DNA from 2 places in the Peribacillus sp. SIMBA_075 genome. Region 1 is predicted to be linked to the other one. Evidence: a T-box and tRNA genes for the amino acid it is inferred to sense, from the RefSeq annotation. Region 1 holds a T-box; the other holds one or more tRNA genes.
What was found. The T-box of region 1 lies ahead of SB775_RS08410 (valine--tRNA ligase). A T-box ahead of a tRNA ligase gene usually reads a tRNA of that ligase, here a tRNA-Val.
Positions count from the first base shown of each region.

Region 2: it has a tRNA-Val gene. The T-box ahead of SB775_RS08410 (valine--tRNA ligase) is inferred to sense a tRNA for this amino acid. The anticodon was not compared.

Region 1 is NZ_JAWRYN010000007.1:134,119-142,478, forward strand. It holds gene SB775_RS08380 (uroporphyrinogen-III synthase) at 1-525, shown strand, start outside; gene hemB (porphobilinogen synthase) at 544-1,539, shown strand; gene hemL (glutamate-1-semialdehyde 2,1-aminomutase) at 1,579-2,868, shown strand; gene spoVID (stage VI sporulation protein D) at 3,211-4,632, shown strand; gene ysxE (spore coat protein YsxE) at 4,765-5,835, shown strand; gene SB775_RS08405 (hypothetical protein) at 5,892-6,083, opposite strand; T-box leader at 6,321-6,549, shown strand; gene SB775_RS08410 (valine--tRNA ligase) at 6,593-8,360, shown strand, end outside.
Region 2 is NZ_JAWRYN010000004.1:101,217-108,835, reverse strand. It holds gene SB775_RS05330 (YhgE/Pip family protein) at 1-776, opposite strand, end outside; gene SB775_RS05325 (YetF domain-containing protein) at 1,354-2,046, shown strand; gene SB775_RS05320 (type 1 glutamine amidotransferase domain-containing protein) at 2,157-2,681, opposite strand; gene truA (tRNA pseudouridine(38-40) synthase TruA) at 2,792-3,529, opposite strand; tRNA gene SB775_RS05310 (tRNA-Val) at 4,495-4,566, opposite strand; gene SB775_RS05305 (phosphatidylglycerophosphatase A family protein) at 5,024-5,581, opposite strand; gene SB775_RS05300 (alpha/beta hydrolase) at 5,774-6,496, shown strand; gene SB775_RS05295 (YjcG family protein) at 6,587-7,102, shown strand; gene SB775_RS05290 (GNAT family N-acetyltransferase) at 7,107-7,535, shown strand.

The DNA of each region.
Region 1 (8,360 bases):
TTAATGCTTCCGAAAATAGCCGTTATCGGCTCCAAAACAGAAGCGGCCCTGAAACGACATGGATATAGGGCGGATTTCGTTCCAGCTCAGTTTGTTGCCGAAGGGTTTGTTGCGGAGTTCATTACCCTGCTTGGTCCCGGGTCGCGTGTATTGCTGGCAAAAGGGAATCTCGCGAGGGCGGTTATTGCGGAGGCAATCAATGAAACCGGTGCATCCTGTGATGAAGTGATAATTTATCATACCGTGCTTCCCGGAAGCAGTGAAAAAAGACTCGTGAAACTTATAACGAATCATGAAATCGACATCATAACCTTTACGAGCTCTTCGACGGTCAATCATTTTTTACAGATCATGGAACGCCATGATTTGAATACATACATAGACCGGATCATCATCGCATGCATCGGGCCGATTGCCGCTAAAACGGCTGAAAAAAATGGGCTAAACGTCGATGTTTGTCCAGATGTTTATACGACGGATGCCATGGTTGCGGATTTAATACGCTTCATAAGCAAAAAGAAATAACAAGGGAGGAACTTCAAAATGAAAAACATTCCATTCAATCGCCACCGTCGCTTGCGTGCAAGTGCTGGCATGAGGGCTTTAGTCCGTGAAACACAATTGCATAAAGAGGATTTGATCTATCCGATCTTCGTCATTGACGGTGAAAATGTAAAAAATGAAATCAACTCGATGCCTGGTATATATCAGTTATCCATGGATAACCTTGGGGCTGAAATGGATGAAGTCGTAAGTCTGGGCATTAAGTCAGTCATTTTATTCGGTGTCCCTTTTGCTCATGATAAAGACGAACAAGGCACAGGAGCATTTCACCATAACGGACTTGTGCAAGAGGCAACCCGCTATATCAAAAAACAATATCCTGAAGTCATTGTCATTGCTGATACATGTCTTTGTGAGTATACAAGCCATGGCCATTGCGGGGTCGTTGAAGGGGAAAAGATCCTGAATGACGCTTCTCTTGACCTTCTTGCCAAAACGGCGATCAGCCAGGCTGAGGCCGGTGCCGATATCATTGCCCCTTCCAATATGATGGACGGTTTCGTTGCGGCCATCCGTGCAGGCCTGGATGAAGCTGGCTATGAAGATATTCCGATCATGTCCTATGCAGTGAAATATGCTTCGGCTTTTTACGGCCCATTCCGTGATGCAGCGAATGGCGCGCCGCAATTTGGCGACAGGAAAACTTACCAAATGGATCCTGCCAATCGCCTTGAAGCATTCCGTGAAGCTGAATCCGATGTTGCTGAAGGTGCGGATTTCTTAATCGTGAAACCAGCCCTTTCCTACATGGACATTATCAGGGACGTTAAGAATAACTTTAATCTTCCCGTTGTTTCCTACAATGTGAGCGGTGAATATTCAATGGTCAAAGCTGCTGCCCAAAATGGCTGGATTGATGAAAAAGCGATAGTGATGGAAATGCTGACAGGATTGAAACGCGCAGGTTCCGACTTGATCATTACGTATTTCTCAAAAGAAGTAGCACGCTGGATAAACGAAGATAATCAAAGATGATTAACAAATAAAACCTGTAATGGAAAAGGGGATTGAATCATGCGGTCATATGAAAAATCGAAACAAGCGTTTGCCGAAGCAAAAAAATTGATGCCAGGCGGCGTGAACAGCCCTGTACGTGCCTTCAAATCCGTGGACATGGATCCCATTTTCATGGAGCGTGGAAAAGGCTCAAAAATGTATGATATCGATGGCAATGAATATATAGACTATGTTCTTTCATGGGGACCGCTTATCCTGGGTCACACGAATGACCATGTCGTTGAAGCATTGAAAAAGGTAGCGGAATCAGGTACAAGCTTCGGAACCTCTACGCTGATTGAGAATGAACTGGCTAAGTTGGTCATTGACCGGGTGCCTTCGATTGAGATGATCCGGATGGTGTCTTCAGGAACAGAAGCGACGATGAGTGCGCTAAGGTTGGCGAGAGGCTTTACAGGTCGGGATAAAATCCTTAAATTCGAAGGTTCATATCATGGACATGGCGATTCATTGCTAATCAAAGCAGGCTCCGGCGTTGCCACATTAGGTTTGCCGGATAGTCCGGGAGTACCGGAAGGCATTGCGAAAAATACGATTACCGTACCATATAATGATCTTGCAGCAACCAAATATGCGTTTGAACAATTTGGCGAAGACATCGCGTGTATCATCGTAGAACCTGTTGCAGGGAACATGGGCGTAGTTCCGCCGCAACCAGGTTTCCTCGAAGGCTTACGTGAAGTGACGACCCAATACGGGGCTCTATTGATCTTTGACGAAGTTATGACAGGTTTCCGTGTCGGTTATAACTGTGCACAAGGCTATTTTGGCATCGTACCGGACCTGACTTGCCTTGGGAAAGTAATTGGTGGTGGCTTACCGGTCGGAGCTTTCGGAGGCAAGCGCGAATTCATGGAACGAATTGCCCCGAGCGGGACAATCTATCAAGCAGGAACATTGTCAGGTAACCCTCTGGCCATGACGGCTGGTCTTGAAACGCTGAGCCAATTGACTCCAGAATCTTATGAAGAGTTCACCCGAAAAGGTGATATGCTTGAAAAAGGCATCGGAGAAGCAGCGAAAAAGTACGGAGTTCCCCATACATTCAACCGTGCCGGTTCCATGATTGGACTATTCTTTACGGATGAAGAAGTAATCAATTATGATACAGCAAAAACATCAGATTTAGAGTTCTTTGCTTCTTACTATAGGGAAATGGCAAATCAAGGCATCTACTTGCCGCCGTCCCAGTTTGAAGGTTTATTCCTTTCCACTGCACATAGTGATGAAGATATCGAAAAGACCATCACAGCGGCAGAACAGGCCTTTGCAAAATTAAAAAAATGAGGCTTCATGACACTATTAAAATTATTAACAGGCTACCATTTCTCCAAAAGCTTTTGGAGAAAGGTAGCCTGTTTTTTTGATTCAAGGAGTAAGTGGAAGAAGGACGAAAAAATGGTTGAAGGACAAATTAAATGGCAGTAGGCCGAATTAAAATGGTTTAAATCTGATTGATCCAATCGACATGGATTTTAGCCTGAAAAAGTAAAGTCTACTCCTTATCATGGTTCAGTAAAAATAAGGTTTGGATGGCTGCAAATGAAATGAAGGAATAATCAGCTTCCTTTCTTCATAGATTGATATTGGTATAGGTACCGTTTCCTGAAGCTGAAAGGAGGAGTTGTCTTGTCGCAAGAAAATGAATCGTATTTACGATTTTCTTTAGAGGAATCCGTTTGGTTCCAGAAGGGACAGGAAGTGGCTGAGTTATTTTCCATTTCTCTGGATCCAAATGTGACGATTCAAGAAAGTGATCAATATGTTTTTATACGAGGCTCGTTAGATTTATGCGGTGAATACAAAGACTCGCAAAATGGTGAGGAAGAGGAATTTTCGCAGACCTTTTTGCCAAAAGCCGTTCAAAAGGTCGAGAGGCATCCTGATGGACTTACTGAGTTCACACACCGTTTTCCGGTTGATATAACAATTCCGAATAATCGAATTGCCTCATTAGAGGAGATCGATGTCTCGATTCAAAGCTTTGATTATGCCATGCCTGAACATAACTGTTTGAAATTGCAGGCGGATTTGTTGATAACCGGAATTTATAATGATTCATATGTGGAAGAACGGTTCGATACGGAGCAGGAAGTTGGGGAAACAGAGGAACAAGAAGAAACGGACGGTGAAAACGAGTCATATATTCCATATGCGGCTGCAGTGCCGCCAATCCCAGATTTTCAGCCTGTTTTCCGAGATGAGCAGGAGGAAGAGTTATACACGCCTTTTTCTGCAGAGGCAAAACGGGTATCTGAAGCAAACGAGGAAGAGGAAGAGGAACCAATCTATTTAAGCGATCAGCATGGTGTCCCAGTTTTTGAGATTCCCGTTTCACCATATCCTGAAGAGGAGGAGTGGGAAACGGAAGTGCACAGACAGGAAGAAGTGAATTTTTCTATAAGTGATCAGCCTGATTCAGCAGAGGTACCTATGTCATCCATGGAAGAGGAGAAGCAGGAGGAAAATGTAAGCAGGCAGGAAACCATGGAGAAAGTCGAGACTCCTAGAAAGACTTTGATGGAAGAGGAAGCAGTGGAAGAGCCAAATCATGTAATCAATCATATAAGTGTCCCAGTTGAGAATAGCCCTGTTTCAAATTCCGAAAACGAGGATGTCATCCGGCAGGAAGAAGCTGAGGCTGCAGCGGGTCCTATCCTTAAGGAACATGCGAAGATGGAACATGAAGAGGAAGCAAATTCGTCGTCCATAAGCGATCTATTCAAAAAGAAGGAAAGACCAGCGCCGCCAGCTAAGGAAGTTAAAAATTTCAAAGGCAGGAAACAAGCCGTGGAGCGTGATGATAAGGAAACCGCTGAACATGATGAAAAGCAGCTTTCCATCATGGACTTATTCGGTCGGAAACAAGAAGAAGAGCTGGTAAGGATGAAGGTTTGTATTGTCCAGCAAGGGGAAACGCTTGATGACTTGGCTCAACGTTATGATGTTACGGTTCAATCCATACTTTTCAGTAATGAGTTGGAGTCGAACCAGAACGTCCATGAAGGGCAAGTCATCTATATACCGAAGGCGGTTGCGTATAAGAATTGACCAGGACAGAGAGCAGAGCATATGGTCTGCTCCTGTTTTTTAGAGCAGCCCGGATTTAATTACACCTTTTGGTGGCTAGAAGAATTGAATAATCGGATTGTTGAGTGTTTATAGAGAAAGTGAGTGAGTCTCGTGAGGGAAAACGAGAATCAGCAGCCTATTAATCGGGATCGTGACACGGAGACCGTTTTGAAGGAATACGCCATGTATGTACAATATATTGAGGACTTCGGGCGGGTGAAAAAAGTATACAGTGATCGAGGTACATTTGCCTTGAAATCCATTGTACCGCATAACGGCATTGATTTTATCAGGAATGTTCAAAAACTGTACCATCGAGGCTATAACCGGATCGTTCCCATTTATCAAACGATGGATCAGCGTTACGCCGTCCTTCATAATGGACGTTTGTATTACCTGATGCCCTGGCTTAATAATGAAGGGGACGGGGAGCGTGATGAAAAGCATAAGCAAATGTTCAGGGAGCTTGCTCGGATGCATACGCTGTCCGTAAAGGAAATCCAGGTGGATATAGAAGAACGGGAAGCTCATTATGAGCGGACGCTTGATGCCTGGAATAACGAGAAGGACTTTATGGATGAGTATATTGTCAGCTGCGAAAAGAAGTGGTATATGTCTCCATTTGAAATGACGGTTTGTTCATTCTTCACTGATATTTCACAGGCACTGAAGTACTCGATCAAGAAATTTGAAACCTGGTATGAAAAAACGAAGGAAAGTGAAAAGGTTCGAACCGTGATCACGCACGGAAAGGTCTCTTTGAAGCATTTCGTTAGTGATGAACGGGGGTATGGCTACTTCATCAATTTTGAGAATTCGAATACGGCACCGCCTCATTTCGATTTACTGCCATTTCTCGTTAAATCGGCCAGGACCTATCCTGTCCAATGCGATGACTGCGTCGACTGGCTATATAACTATTTTCGTTATTTTCCTTTGAAAGAAGAAGAATTGCTGCTCATGCAAAGTTATATGGCTTTCCCTGGATCAGCATTGGAATTAGTGAAGGGTTATTCCGATGGCAGGAGCCATCGTTCAGAGCTTGATAATGTTACCCAACTGCAGAGGCAATTTTGGCTCCTGAAGAATGTAGAATATATGGTGATGAAAATCGAAGAAATCGAACAGAAGAAAAAGGCGGCTGCCGAGGCTGCCAAAGAAGAGCAATCACCCCCAAGCTAAATATACATGATTGGATCATCTCCAGTCATGTATATTTTTTTGCTGTGAGGGAATAATTAAATCCATTCGAAATATAAAGACAAGGCCAAGAAAATAAAGGCGACTAACAGGAGCATATCGAAGAAAGTAGGGAAAATCAGCGTACGTAATCCTTGGAATACGATAAAGGGAATGATGAACTGCTGGCAAACACCGCGGAATTTTTTCATCCAAGGCGGTAAAGTATAGGGAGTATATCTTCGCTTCATATTATTACCTTCCTTTTTAGGACTTCTTTTATTATATGGGTGGGTAGTGGGAAAGGTGAAAAAGCCGTCACATTAACTGTTCCTGGAGTATAAAATAAAGAAAATGGCCGGGCAGCGGGAGTGAATGCGTGAAATGAGACGCTTCCTGGGAAAGTAAGCGAAAAGATGATTGACTGGAGCCCCATATTTTTTGTACTATATACTATATGCATTCAATGATTTTACATATGAATATAATTCAATGCAAAGACCGGAAATAGTAAGATGAAATGCACTTTTCAGAGAGGAAACCAATTGGTGTGAGGTTTCCAGGCAGCAGCATCCGAAGTCGTCCGCGAGCAGTTTTCGTGAAAGATCTTAGTAGCGAAGGCCGGTGAAGAGCCGTTATCCGATTTGAGAGCCGAAAGAGATTTTTTTATTTTTCGGAAAAAAGGTGGCACCGCGAACAACTTCCTTCGTCCTTTTGTGATGATGGAAGTTTTTTTTATGCCCAAAAAGGAGGAAATGATATGGAAGAGAACCAAATTTCGATGCCAACTAAATATGATCCGCAGACGATAGAGAAAGGCCGCTATAAATGGTGGCTTAATGGGAAGTTTTTCGAAGCGACGGGTGACGATAAAAAGGAACCATATACGATTGTCATCCCGCCCCCTAATGTAACAGGTAAGCTGCATCTTGGCCATGCTTGGGATACGACACTTCAAGATATATTGACACGCATGAAAAGGATGCAAGGCTATGATGTATTATGGTTGCCTGGCATGGACCATGCCGGTATCGCCACTCAAGCAAAGGTTGAACAAAAGCTTCGCTCGGAAGGCGTAAGCCGTTATGACCTTGGACGTGAAAAGTTCGTTGAAGAGACATGGAAATGGAAAGAGGAATATGCGAGCCATATCCGTGAACAATGGTCAAAGTTGGGTCTTGGGCTTGATTATACCCGTGAACGCTTCACTCTTGATGAGGGGCTTTCAAAAGCAGTACGCGAAGTTTTCGTCTCTCTTTATAACAAGGACTTGATTTACCGAGGCGAATACATCATCAACTGGGATCCATCAACGAAAACGGCGTTATCCGATATCGAGGTTATTTATAAAGATGTGCAGGGTGCATTTTACCATATGAAATATCCGTTGGTTGACGGGACAGGTGAAATTGAAATAGCCACCACACGTCCAGAAACGATGCTAGGCGATACTGCGGTTGCTGTACACCCTGAAGATGATCGTTATAAACACCTGATCGGCAAAATGGTTCGCTTGCCAATTACAGGCCGGGAAATCCCAATTGTCGGTGATGATTATGTCGATATGGAATTCGGTTCAGGCGCGGTTAAAATTACTCCGGCCCATGACCCGAATGACTTCGAAATTGGGAACCGTCACAATTTGGAGCGCATCCTTGTCATGCATGAAGACGGTTCGATGAATGAAAAGGCTGGTAAGTACGAAGGTATGGATCGCTTCGAATGCCGTAAGCAAATCGTCAAAGATCTTCAGGAAGAAGGAGTGCTCTTCAAAATCGAAGATCACCTTCACTCAGTCGGCCATTCAGAGAGAAGCGGTGCTGTTGTTGAACCATATCTTTCGACTCAATGGTTCGTAAAAATGCAGCCACTGGCTGATGCATCCGTTGAACTTCAAAAAGGGTCCGATGAGGAAAAGGTTCATTTCGTACCAGATCGTTTCGAAAAAACGTACCTTCACTGGATGGAAAATATCCGAGACTGGTGCATTTCCCGTCAGCTTTGGTGGGGTCACCGCATTCCAGCGTGGTACCATAAAGAAACAGGTGAAGTGTATGTTGGCCACGAAGAACCTGCGGATGCTGAAAACTGGGAACAGGATACAGATGTTCTGGATACATGGTTCAGCTCGGCATTATGGCCATTCTCGACTATGGGCTGGCCTGATAAGGACAGTATCGATTTCAAACGATACTATCCAAACGGAGCACTTGTAACAGGCTATGATATCATTTTCTTCTGGGTATCGCGGATGATTTTCCAAGCACTTGAGTTCACAGGTGAGCGTCCATTTGAAAATGTACTGATCCACGGTCTGGTTCGTGACGAACAGGGTCGCAAGATGAGTAAATCGCTTGGCAATGGTGTGGATCCGATGGATGTCATCGATCAATACGGTGCCGATTCCCTGCGTTACTTCTTATCTACAGGCAGCTCACCAGGGCAGGACCTTCGTTATAGTACGGAAAAAGTGGAAGCGGTTTGGAACTTCTCGAATAAGATTTGGAACGCATCCCGTTTTGCTTTGA
Region 2 (7,619 bases), on a different contig from region 1:
GCCTGCTTGGTTGAGTCTACATAATTGGAAACACCTGACACCAATTTGTCTTTTTGTGATGTTAAACCTTCTATTGAATCCAGACCATCATTGACCATTTTAATGATTTCTTCTGCTCTTTTCACATGTGTTTGTACGATTTTCAGATTTTGTTCAAGCTCCGGAAGTTCTCCCTCTAATAAATACACCATATTCTTCATTTTCTGAATTGTCGGCAACTCATTTTGCAAGGTGATTCCCAGTTCATTAAAGATTGCAAGAATACTCCCGCTAGCTGATTTGATAAAGCTTTTGCTCACATTTCCCACAATGCTGTTGGCCCCCGCTGCCGTAATTTTAGGAGCAATGGAATTGATTTTTTCATTCACATAATAATCAATCTCCGCTTTAATAGGGTCATCGGTCATGATTGTCGCAATATGCTCCGAAAAATTCTCAGGAATGATGATGGATGCGTAATAATCCCCCTTTTCCACTTTTGCTAACGCCTCTTTTTGAGTTGTGAATCTCCAGCCCAAATCTTTGTTTCCCTTTAACCCCTCTATGACTTCCTTGCCTATGTTTACGGCTTCGCCATTTAACTCCGCACCTTTATCATTATTTGAAACACCGACAAGGATTCCTTCCGTATTTGCATATGGGTCCCATGATGCAACAATATTAAACCACGCATAAATGGATGGGATGAACATAAGAAACACAACAACGATACAAATAAAGAAATTTTTATAAATGCATTTTAAATCGTCAATGAATATCTCCCGAATATTACTCAAAACATACCCCCGTGCAAAAAGTATTTTGATACTATTATTCGAAAAATGTTCTAAATCAATACTAAGTAAACATATCCATGGATTTTCGACACCAAATAAAAAGAAGCAAGTAACGATATGCTACTTGCTTCCTATTTCACCTATTTTGAATGCCTGATTTATAAGGAAGTACGTTTCATAATTATGTTGATTTTTGAAACACACAGTGATGATACTGATTCAGGAATGCATATTGAAACAGTGAACGATATAAAAAAATGTAAGGCCGAAAACTATAGGGTCCCTTTTATTGAAAAGGGACATGTAAACTGGTATACCTCATTTTTAATAGTTGATCAAATTAATTACAAAAAAATCCAATTAGTTTCCCTACCTATTTTTTACTTATGCCTTCGTTCAGGAAGAAAACCAATCCTTATTAAAGAATCGCTCCCTTTATGGAATATTTAAAATATGGCCACGACCCTAAAAAACTTAATTCTTCTTCAACTTTCGCACCCAAATTACAGAATAATGGGCTTGCTGTAAGAACATACTATGACAAACGAACTGGGATTTTTAAAAGGGAGAAATAGTCATGCCAGGATCTGTTGAAATCATCTTTCGAACCTTTACAGCTTTTATTTTATTATGGGTATTTGTCCATCTGCTCGGTAAACAGACGATTGCCCAAAGGACCTATCACCTTTATATCGCTTCAATTACGATGGGGACAATTGCAGGCAATCTAGCATTCAATATTAAAATTAAATTCTTGTATTTTATCCTTGCAATGATTATTATGGGTGCCGTCGTTTTTATACTGAATCTTGTAACGGTTCGAAATCCGCGCTTCGGAAAATGGATTGCTGGAGAACCTGTTGCCTTAATTCAGAAAGGACAGATTCTTGAGGAGTCCATGCAGCGAATGGGGTATTCACTGGATTCTCTTAAACAGGCTTTGCGGGGCAAGGATATCTTCCATTTTGATGAAGTGGAGTGTGCCATATTAGAGATAAATGGCTCCCTTTCTGTATTAAAAAAAACACAATACCAAAATACCACCAAACAGGATTTGGCTATACGGTCCTCAGCTGGAACTATACCGATAGAGATGGTCTATGATGGGAAGATCCTATACGAAAACTTATCCAAACAAACCTACGATGACGAATGGTTAATGGCTGAACTTAGAAAAAGAAACCTTTCTGTTATTGACATCTCTTATGCTGTCGTAGGGACAAAAGGAAATTTGTCTATTGACTTGTTAAAGGATCAATCAAGGGAATGATCTTTAGCATTTCAGTAAGTATCATAATCAGTATTAAAAATAAATTCGGGTATGGAAAGAAAAAGTGGTTTTTCCAGAAGGAAAAACCACTTTTTCACCGTACTATGGATTTAACCCTTTTCAATCACGTTTATCAATTCTCTTAAATAATCCGGCAGATCAGGTGGACGTCTGCTTGACACAAGGTTTCCATCTACGACGACGGGCTCATCTATCCAAGTTGCCCCTGCGTTTTCCATATCATCTTTAATGCCAGGTGTACTCGTTACATTCTTCCCCTGTAAAATTTTCGCGGATATCAACACCCAACCAGCGTGACAAATTTGCCCAATGGTTTTTTTATTTTCTTCCATGCTTTGAAGGAGCGATAACACTTCAGGAAACCGGCGAATTTTGTCGGGTGCCCAACCGCCCGGTACAAGAATGGCATCATATTCTCTAGCATTGATACTGCCATACTCATAATCAGAAATGGCTGGTACACCATATTTTCCAATGTATGTTTCATTCGCCTTTTCACCAGCGAGGTGAACAATCGCCCCTTCTTCTTTTAAACGTAAAATCGGATACCAGAGCTCTAAATCTTCAAAATCATGGTGCACAAGACAGATTATTTTCTTTCCTGCTAATCTCATGAAAATCTCTCCTTCTTTCGTACTTTCCGCTTTACCATTCTTCCCTATTACTTCCCTTTTTCTACTGCCTGTACACTTAACATACAATTACCGATGCATCAACATCCGGCCTAAAAATCAACCTTTACCAAGTACAAACCAGCTGCCTCCGCCATACGACCCGTTTGGATTCTTTCTTTTGACTCTAAAATACTTGGTATATTTTCAGCATCTATTTCACCCAACCCAACTTCTATCAACGTCCCGACAATCTTTCTAACCATATTATAAAGAAATCCATCGCCTCGCACTGCAATTTCGATAAAACCGGCATTTTCTTCTATATCAATGGAATATATTTCACGCACCATGGACTTTTTCTTAGACTTTGCATTTGAAAAAGCAGTGAAATCATGTTCACCTATAAAATGTTGACATGCATTTTTCATTCTTGTGATATTCAGCTTTTCCTCTACATGCATACTGTACTTTCGCATGAAAGGATTTGTATATTGCTCGTTCCAGATCTTATACAAATAGGTTTTATCCTTAGCATTATAACGGGCATGAAAACGTTCAGGAACTAGCCTAACCTCGACAATGCTGATATCCCGTGGTAAATATCTATTCAAATAATTCATGATTTCAACTTCAGTCAGATTTTCACCGATCTTAAAATTGGCTATTTGGGCAAGGGCATGTACACCGGCATCCGTTCTGCTGCATCCGATGATTTCAATTTTTTCCCCTACCATTTCCGTTAATACATTTTCAATTTTCCCTTGAATCGTATCATCACTATTACCGAGTCGTTGCCAGCCTCTATAACGCCCGCCATCATATTGAATGGTCAATTTATAATTGTTCATTGCTTCCTCCTTATATTATTCCTGTATAGTCATCTAAACAGAAAATTCTTGATAAATTACAAGCCCACATACAACCCCTGCTTTATGAGAAAAGATGTTTCTTCTTAGAAACACATCAAATTGTTAAGTTTTTATTTTTGTAATGTATTTTTGTACATCCAAAAATTATTCCTTAGAAGTTTCACTGCCCCCTGCCGTTCGAGTTAAATTAAAGAATTCTTACTTTTTTGGGAGAGGAGAGAAGGAAAAGATAGAAAAAGGATAGACATGAAAAAGATCCCCACGAAATTAGAGTTAGCATCGGGACCCTGTATGATTGGGTTACACTTTTAAAACTGATTTGACACACACTCCACATATGGAAAATGTATGTGTGATTCATGGGTTATTTCTTTTTATAAAGCTGTATCCCTTTCTATTCTCCTACTAAAGTGAGATGTCCCAAACGAAACCTGAAAATGGGAAGCTCTATGCCGTTCCATAGTAAATCCTAGCCAAAGTCAAATGTACTTCTGCATAGTCTACCAAAGAGGCTAACGTCATGCAACGAACGAGTCATTCAAAAGTTTTTGCGTCTTTATTCCTTAGAGATGACTACCTGAGTATAGTAATGCTTAACAACTTTCAAATTATATGTCCAGCATACTCGATACTGTAATAGAAATGCCCTTTGGAAAATCCATACTGCAATACAAGGAAAAGAAACTGATGTTAGCAGTAACATCTTAACATTTACAAATTCATTTTCTTCACAGTAAACCTAGCATAATTGAATGTTACTTAAGTGCTTTCTCTTCATGAAATTCTTGAATTCGAAATTTAAAAGCAAAAAAACCACCTCACATATTTTAGCGTGAAGTGGTTTTTAGGCATTCTATGGTGTTTACCTTGAACCCATCATACAGTCGTTGATTTAAAATAAAAAACGGCAAGAACATTGCTTAGCAATGCTTTCGCCGTTCGGATGACCTGTGAGGGATTCGAACCCACGACCCCTTCCCTGTCAAGGAAGTGCTCTCCCACTGAGCTAACAAGTCGTATGTAATAACTGATGATTAGTAAAATACTTAAGTACATAATTTATTATATGTTTTTTTGTTAAAAAGTCAACGCATTATATTAAAAAAGTTTTATTTTCATCTTATTTTTTATTACCTATCCGCAAAAAAAGAACCGGCGTTCCCTTTTCTCTTGCATAAGAAACGTACGTTCGCATATAATGATTGCAAGTAAGTCAGCAAAGGAGTGACAAGGAATGAAATATATACTTCGAAAACATATGGAAGAAAACGCTCCATTAGAGATAATTTATCTCTCCGAACAAGGAAAGATTACGCAGCGGAAAATCCAGGTGCTTGAAATTTATCCAGGCAATTTTCACGCATTCTGCTTTCTAAGGCAGACAAAACGGACATTTAAAATGGACAATATCCTTTCTGCCCGCCTCATTAAGGCCAGGTTTGATAGGTCGGGATGAAAATTGGTCGACAGGATTCAACCGATCAACTCTTCTTCTTCCTGAATGTCCTTTTCCTGTTCAGTTAACGATTCTTCTTCATCTCTCAGACGATGAGCTAACCTTGAGGCGGCACTCGCGGCAATACTTGCAACGATATCATCCAGGAAGGTATGCACGATTCCTTCTTGCTTCTTATCGAGTTCGTGAATGACGCCTATTTTATTTTTATCCAAATGGCCAAAGGTCGTTACAGCAATGCTACCGTAACCGAGTACTGCACCAAACGCAATCGTTTCATCCACTCCGAATAACCCTTCATCAGATTCAACAATCGATTGCAGGGGCTCTGATAGCTTTTTTTGCTCTGCCAGTCTATCCAGCTCCACACCGACTAAAATGGCATGTTGAATTTCCCTTTTTAACAGGACACGCTCGACGCTGTGGATGCATTCCTCCAGCTTAAGATCAGCTTTATACGGGAACTGCAATTCAAAAACGATTTTTGCAATTGCCTCCACACTTACACCACGCTCTATTAATGTTCGTTTAGCCGCCTTTGTTACTTCCCTGCTGTGTACTTTTACATCTGCCATTTTATTCTCCACCTCTTTTATTGTATTATTTTCCTATATGCTAGTATTATAGCACCTTATAATTTAAATTTTTAGAAAATACAATGAAAATATTCTATTCTAAATTCTTCTCACAGGAAAAAATCGCTAGGCTATGCTAAAATAGTCAAGTAAGTTGTTTTTCATTATTAATTATCATCGAGGTGCGGGAAAATGAGTTTACGCAAAGGCACAATTAAAGAGTACATGTTTAAAAGCGAAGCTTTAGCAGAAGAGTTGGAACTACTTGTTTACCTGCCTGCTAATTTTTCGCCACTGTATAAATATTCGCTTGTGATTGCTCAGGATGGCCGTGATTATTTTCAAATGGGCCGAATTGGTCGCGTAGCCGATGAACTATTAGGGAACGAGGAAATCGAGAATATCATCGTTGTCGGCATTCCCTATAAAGACCGCTTTGACCGCAGGAGCAAATATCATCCGGACGGGGAACAGCACATTGCATACATACGTTTTCTTGCCCATGAACTTGTCCCGTTTTTAGATGATGAATTTCCGACCTATCAAATGGGACATGGCCGAGCTTTGATAGGTGACTCTCTTGGTGGTACAGTTTCTTTATTGGCCGCACTAAAGTATCCCCATACATTCGGGAAATGCATCATGCAGTCGCCACTTGCCAATGAAGCAGTAATGGATGCTGTACGTAATTTTGAGGATCCGCATCTCCTCGAACTTTACCATGTGATCGGGACTGGGGAAACTGATGTTCCGACGACTGATGGCAACAGGGCAAACTTCATAGAACCCAACAGGGAATTGCATAAATTATTAAACCAAAAAGGATTTCCATGCTTCTATGAAGAATTTGAAGGTAATCATACCTGGAAATATTGGCAGGCGGATTTAAAAAGAGCACTATTGGAAATGTTCTAACTTACTCGTAATCATCTCTTTTGAGATGGTTTCAAGAAAAACATGTCCAACTATAATACAACAATAAAAAAATATCAGGAGGTTTTATTTATGAAATATGGTGTTGCAATTTTCCCTTCAAAAAAACTTCAAGATTTAGCTAACTCCTATCGAAAAAGGTATGATACGAAATATGCTTTCATTCCACCGCATTTAACGCTTAAACCAACATTCGAAGCGACGGATATGGAAATTTCGACGATTGCGGAACAATTAAAAGGCATTGCTCAAAAGTGCAGTCCTTTTACGATGAACGTAACGAAAGCGAAGTCCTTCCAACCCGTAAGCAATACTATTTATTTCAAAGTGGAATTATCCGAAGGGCTTCAAGAGCTGCATGATGCACTTAATAATGAGGAATTCATGAAAAGTGAAAATGAACATGCATTCGTCCCGCATATTACCATCGCTCAAGATTTATCCGATAATGAGCATTCTGATGTTTTAGGCCAATTAAGCATGCTTGACGTTAGCCATGAAGAAGAGGTGAAACGAGTTCACTTGCTGTATCAGCTTGAAGATGGGGCATGGACCGTTTATGAAACATTTAGATTAGGAGCTGAATGATTTCGTGTTTGTAAAAATTGCAGAGAACAGCCAAGAGCTTGAAAATGCTTATATGATTCGAAAAAAAGTATTCGTCCAGGAACAAAAAGTCCCTCTTGAAGAAGAGATCGATGAATATGAAGAAGAGTCTGCACATTTCGTTTTATATGATGATCAGGATCAGCCAATAGGTGCCGGCCGCTTCAGGGTCATCGACAACATTGGTAAAGTACAGCGCATTTGTGTACTATCATCGGGCCGAAAGAATGGTGCCGGTGCAATGATCATGAACGCTATTGAGGAATACGCAAGCGAACGGGAAGTACCTCAATTAAAGCTTGATGCCCAGGTGCACGCGATTCCTTTTTATTCAAAGTTAGGATATGAGATCGTTTCCGACGAATTCATGGATGCTGGCATTCCACATAAAACGATGACGAAGACCATTTTATGATATAAAAACGCTGTCCTTTCAGTTTTCTGATTGGACAGCGTTTTTTTGTTCGTTCATGATCTTAAATTATCGTTTTATAAAAAA